DNA from 2 places in the Terrisporobacter muris genome. Region 2 is predicted to be linked to the other one. Evidence: predicted binding sites of a transcription regulator. Region 2 holds the regulator's gene; the other holds the start of a gene.
What was found. The regulator HrcA, encoded in region 2, represses chaperone genes, less so after heat shock. The targets are predictions, from matches to a motif close to TTAGCACTCNNNNNNNNNGAGTGCTAA.
Positions count from the first base shown of each region.

Region 1: NSA58_RS06195 (co-chaperone GroES) is a predicted target of HrcA. The motif match lies at 1,773-1,799, and genes of this name have one in related genera.

Region 1 covers NZ_JANKBY010000052.1:2,629-6,067, reverse strand. Annotated here, with positions in the region: gene groL (chaperonin GroEL) at 1-1,414, opposite strand, end outside; gene NSA58_RS06195 (co-chaperone GroES) at 1,434-1,718, opposite strand; gene NSA58_RS06190 (ABC transporter ATP-binding protein) at 1,948-2,682, opposite strand; gene NSA58_RS06185 (ABC transporter permease) at 2,682-3,439, opposite strand, start outside.
Region 2 covers NZ_JANKBY010000003.1:4,182-7,620, reverse strand. Annotated here, with positions in the region: gene dnaK (molecular chaperone DnaK) at 1-862, opposite strand, end outside; gene grpE (nucleotide exchange factor GrpE) at 920-1,519, opposite strand; gene hrcA (heat-inducible transcriptional repressor HrcA) at 1,537-2,568, opposite strand; gene hemW (radical SAM family heme chaperone HemW) at 2,684-3,439, opposite strand, start outside.

The DNA.
Region 1 (3,439 bases), on a different contig from region 2:
CTTCAGCTATTACATTTTGAACTATTACAGCACCTTCAAGACCTGCATTTATTGCAATTTGTCTTAATGGTTCTTCTAATGCTTTTCTTACTATTTTAGCTCCTAGTTGTTCTTCTCCTTCTAGAGTTTCAACTAGTTTATCTAAAACTGGTATTGTACTAACTAAAGCAGTACCACCACCGGCAACTATACCTTCTTCAACAGCAGCTCTAGTTGCATTTAAAGCATCTTCTATTCTTAATTTCTTTTCTTTCATTTCTACTTCTGTAGCTGCACCAACTTTAACTACTGCAACTCCACCAGATAACTTAGCTAATCTTTCTAATAATTTTTCTTTATCGAAATCAGAAGTTGTAACTTCTACTAAATGTTTTATTTGATTAACTCTATTTTGTATATCTTCTTTTTCTCCATGACCACCAACTATAGTAGTACTATCTTTTACTACTTTAACTGAAGAAGCTCTACCTAACATTCCTAAGTCAGCCTCTTTTAAGTCATATCCTACTTCTTCTGATATTACAACACCACCAGTAAGAGTAGCTATATCTTGAAGCATTTCTTTTCTTCTGTCACCAAATCCTGGAGCTTTAACTGCAACTATTTCACAAACTCCTCTTAATTTGTTAAGTACTAATGTAGATAATGCTTCACCTTCCACATCCTCTGCTATTATTAATAGTCTCTTACCTTGTTCAACTATTTTATTTAAGATAGGAAGTAACTCTTGTATATTAGATATTTTCTTATCAGTTATTAATATATAAGGATCATTTAAAACTGCTTCCATTTTATCCACATCTGTAACCATATATGCAGAAACAAATCCTCTGTCAAATTGCATACCTTCAACAGTTTCTAATTCTGTATTCATAGTCTTAGATTCTTCTACAGTTATAACACCTTCTTTTCCTACTACTTTCATAGCTTCAGCTATTAATTTACCTATTTCATCATCTCCTGAAGATACAGCACCAACTTGAGCTATTTCTTCTTGACTTTCTATTGTTCTTGATTGTTTCTTTAATTCTTCAACTGAAGCTTCTACAGCTTTTTGTATACCTTTTCTAATTATTATTGGATTAGCTCCTGCTGTAACATTTTTTAAACCTTCTCTTATTATTGCTTGTGCTAAGACTGTAGCTGTTGTTGTACCATCTCCAGCTACATCATTTGTTTTAGTAGCAACTTGCTTAACAAGCTGAGCTCCCATATTTTCAAATCTATCTTCTAATTCTATTTCTTTTGCTATAGTAACACCGTCATTCGTTATTAGAGGTACTCCAAACATCTTGTCTAGTATAACATTTCTTCCTTTTGGTCCAAGAGTAACCTTAACTGTATCTGCTAATTTATTTACTCCAATTTCTAATGCTTTTCTTGTATCTTGCGCAAATCTAATATCCTTTGCCATCTTCATACCCTCCTAAATTTTACTCAATAACAGCTAATATATCGCTTTGTCTTAAAATTATGTATTCTTCTGAGTCTATCTTAACTTCATTTCCTGCATATTTTGAGTATATTACTTTATCTCCAACTTCAACTTCCATTTTAACTTCATTTCCATCTACAAATCCTCCTGGCCCAACTTCTATTACTTGTGCCATTTGAGGTTGTTCTTTTGCTGAACCTGGTAAAATAATACCACTTGCAGTTTTTTCTTCTGCTTCAACTTTCTTGATTACTACTCTGTCTGCTAAAGGTCTTATTTTCATAATTTATCCCTCCTAAAATAGAATTATATTATAAAATTTAGTTATTATTATTTTTTATCACTCTATATCTTAGAGTGCTAACAAGATAATAATAAACCATTTTTATAAAATTTTCAACTTATTTTTGAACCTTTATTTCTATATAAATATTTATCATTAAAGTTTAATTTTATACCATAATTATTTTGAAAAAAGCTTACACTTTCAATATTAGAAAGAGTAAGCTTAATTAATTCATAAATTCTGTGTACTTATCAAGAACTTCTTCAGGATTTCCTATCATTTTAATTACACCATCATGCATCCACATTACAGTATCACAAAGTTCTTTTAAAGTAGAAATATTATGAGAAACTATAACCACTGTTCTTTTTTTATCAGAAATTAGTTTTTTCATTTTTTTATAGCTTTTCTTTTTAAATTTTTGGTCACCTACACTTAATACTTCATCAATAAGCATTATATCTGTTTCCAATATAGCTGTGATAGAAAATGCTAACTTCGAAAACATTCCACTAGAATATGTTTTAACAGGCATATCTATAAATTTACCTAATTCAGCAAATTCTATTATTTCATCCATTTTACTTCTTATTTCTTCTTCTGAAAATCCAAGTAGCATTCCTGATAAAAGAATATTTTCTCTACCAGTTAAACTTTTATTAAATCCAACTCCTATAGATAATAATGACACTGACTTGTCATGTAAGTCTATATTTCCTTCATCTGGTGAAAATATTCCAGCCAATGCCTTTAACATTGTAGATTTTCCACTTCCATTTTTACCTATTATACCTAAAATCTGACCCTCTTTTAAATTAAATGATACGTTTTTTACAGCTTTAAATTCTGTAACTTTTGCTTTTTTCAATTTTAATAAATTCTTTTTTATAGAATAAGCTTTCATACTTTTATAAGTTATACTTAAATTATTCACTTCTATAGCTAAATTTTTGTCCCTCATTATATCACCTTCACATAACTATTTTCATTTTTATATATTGTTTTCACACCTACTATTGATATAATTAATCCCACTACTATCCATAATAAAAGAACCTTTAAAGAAGGTCTATCACCATACAATAAGCACTTTCTAAAAGAAGATAATAAAAATGCAATTGGATTACATTTCAATAAAATATCCGAATAAGGTGATGCTATACGACTTTCTATAGAATAAAAAATCCCAGTCATATAAAATACCGCCCTTAATACTATATTTACTATATTTGACAAATCCTCTATGAATACACCAAAGTGTAGTAAAATCGTCATAAAACCAAAATTTATAATCCAAAGAGTTATCATTACAGGTATTATATACAGTACGTTCCATGTTATTGAAACCCTAGAAACAATCATCATAAGAACTACTATTCCAAAGCAAATCATCATTTTAAATCCATTAACTAACATTTTAGAGAAAATCAATACAAACTTAGGTATATAAACTTTAGATACAATAGACTTATTAGCTTTCACCATCTTAACACTATTTTTCATATTTCTATTAAAAAAATCCCAAGCCATTATACCTATAAAAATAAAAATCGGAAAGTTTTCTTCCCTTGCATCAAAGACTACACCAAATATAAAAGAATATATTAGCATAAAACATAATGGTTCCAATATCCACCATACCCAGTTTAAATAAGAGCTAGCCACCTCCGCTTTTAGTTCTGATTTAGCTGAATATATGGCATACTTATAATATTTTT
Region 2 (3,439 bases):
TTTTTTCTACTAAATGATGAGTTAATTCATCAAACTTAGCTCTAGATAAATCTATATTCATATGCTTTGGTCCACTTGCAGTAGCTGTTATGAATGGTAAGTTTATGTTTGTTGTCATTGTTGAAGATAATTCTTTTTTAGCTTTTTCAGCAGCTTCTTTTAATCTTTGAAGAGCCATATTATCTTGTCTTAAATCAACACCTTCAGCTTTTTTGAATTCTTCAGCTAAATAATCTATTATAACTTTATCGAAGTCATCTCCACCTAATCTGTTGTTACCAGCAGTAGCTAAAACTTCGAAAGTACCATCACCTATTTCAAGTATAGATACGTCGAAAGTACCTCCACCTAAGTCAAATACTAATATTTTCTTATCTTGATCTAATTTGTCCATACCGTATGCAAGAGCTGCTGCAGTTGGCTCGTTTATTATTCTCTTAACTTCTAATCCTGCTATTCTACCAGCATCTTTAGTTGCTTGTCTTTGAGCATCTGTAAAGTAAGCTGGAACTGTTATAACAGCTTCTTTAACTGGTTGACCTAAGTAACTTTCAGCATCGGCCTTTAGTTTTTGAAGTGTTATAGCTGATATTTCTTGTGGTGTATATTCTTTTCCTTCTATATTAACTTTATAATCTGTACCCATATGAGTTTTTATAGATATTACTGTATTATCAGCATTTGTTACTGCTTGTCTTTTTGCAGGCTCCCCTACTATTCTTTCTCCATCTTTTGTGAAAGCAACTACAGATGGAGTAGTTCTCATACCTTCGTTATTTGCTATTATTTGTGGTTCTCCATTTTCTAAAACAGCAACACATGAGTTTGTTGTTCCTAAATCTATTCCTATTACTTTTGACATAATTTATTTCCTCCTTAATTATTCATCTATTTAAATTTTAATAATTTGTTATCTTAATTAACAAGAAACTTTAACCATTGTAGGTCTTATTACTTTTGTATTTAGCTTATAACCTTTTTGTAGTACCATTACGACTTTGTTTGGTTCTACTCCATCTACACTTTCTTGCATTACAGCTAAATGTAAATTTGGGTCAAAATCTTCATTTAATGCCTTGATTTCTTCAACCTCAAATTTTTGTAAACAGTCTATTAACTGTTTATGTACAAGTTCAATGCCTTTATACATGTCATCTTCTTTATCTGCAAAAGCATCCATAGCTCTTTCCATGCTGTCAATAACAGGTATTAATTCTGTAATTATTTTTTCATTGGCAAATATACCTATAGTTTGCTTTTCTTCTTGAGTTCTTCTAATATAATTAGAATATTCAGCTTGAAGTCTTTTATATTTGTCTTCTTTTTCTTCTACTTGTCTTTCAAGTTCTTCCATTTTGTCATTTATTTTTTTTTCTTCTAATTTAGAGTTTATATCTGTTACATTATCTTCACATGCAGTTTCTACTTCTGCATTTTCTTCAGATGTTTGTACTGCTTCTCCATCATTAGAAGTGCAATTTTCTTGTATGTTTTCATCCTGATTCATGTTTTTTTCCAAGATTTACACCCCTCAGCTTAAAATTTATTTGATTTATTATTTAATAATATATTCATATAATTTATTATTGAATATATTCTAGAATAATCCATTCTCGTAGGTCCTATAAAGCTTATACGACCAATTAAATCTGTATCTACCTTGTATGTGGCTGTTACAACACTGCATTCTTGAGCTTGCTCACAATCATTATCACTACCAATAATAATTGTAGCATTATCTTTTAATATACCCTTTGATTTAACTATCTTAGCTATAGTTTCTTTCGTTCCTAGCATATCTAAAAATGACCTTGCTTTTAGCACATCATTAAATTCAGGATAATTAAAAATATTAGTAGCTCCATTTAACGTCATTGAAAGCTCTTCCTCAGTAGGGTTTGTATTTAACATATTAAGTAATTGGTCTATTATTGATGAATATTCTCCAATTTCATATTTTATATATGCTATTAATCTATCATCTATCTCTGTTATAGTCTTGCCTGAAAGCTTTCTAGTTAAATTATCAGAAATTAAATTCAACTTAGCTTGATCTAAATCAATTTTAGCACTTAAGCTTGATTTTTTTATATCTCCCTTTTCTGTAACTACTATTAATAAAATTTCGCTTTCATGCATCCCAACTAATTGAATATGCTTAATTTCATTTAAAGTAGATACATGTTTTGTCATTGCAACTGTAGTATAATTAGTTAGTTGAGATAACATTTTTGATGTTTCATGTATTAAATTTTGAATATGATTCATATTACTTTCTACACATCTTTCAATTATCTCTTTATCATTGTCACTAAGTTCAATAGTATTCATAAGAGAATTCACATATAGTTTGTAGCCCTTTTCCGTAGGAACTCTTCCTGCAGATGTATAAGGCTGAACTAAATATCCCAACTCTTCTAAGTCAGCCATTTCATTTCTAATAGTTGCTGCGCTAACGCCAAGGTTATATTTTTTTGATATTGTTCTAGACCCTACAGCTTCAGCTGTTTCTATATAATCTTTAACTATTGCTTTGAGGATATTCATTTTTCTTTCATTTAATTCCATTCAAAAATACCTCCTTCGCTGTTAGCACTCATTAAGTTCGAGTGCTAAAAAGATTATATATATTATATACCACGTTAAATTTTTATTGTCAATAGTTTTTAAGTAATTTGTTTTCTTATTTCATAAATTCCACAAAAACACTATTAGATATCTCTCTTCCTTTTTGAGTCAACTTCATACCTTCATCCTTAGTTTCAATCAACTTCATTTTTTTCAATTTGTCGATCTCATTTTTATATTCTTCTTCAAAATTAAAATTGTACTTTTCATAAAAATATTTAAATTTTATACCTTCATTCATTCTTAATCCTAAGAATATACTTTCCTCTATTTCATCTTTGATACTTAGTTTTTCTTCCCACTCTATAGGTTTTTTACCACTATGTATTATATCTTCATATTTATCTAACTCACACAAGTTATTATATCTTGTTTCATTTAAAAAACCTGACGCTGAAACTCCAAGTCCAACATAGTTTGCACATTTCCAGTATAAAATATTATGCTTGCATTCAAATCCTTTTTTGGCATAGTTTGATATTTCATATTGATTATATCCATTAGATTTTAAATAATTTATTGTGTATTCATACATTTCAATGTCCGTATCTTCATCTAACAGTTTAAATTCATGCCTTTCATACATATTAAATAATTCCGTATTTTCTTCTAATATTAAGGAATATGCAGAAATATGAGTAGGATTTAACTTTACAACCTTTTCTAAGGATTCCATCCAATCTTCTTTACTTTGATTTGGAAGAGCATACATAAGATCAATATTTATATTTTCAAAACCAACTTCTTTAGCTTGATAATAGTTTTTTTCAAATTCTTCATAAGTATGAACTCTTCCTATGTACTCTAAATG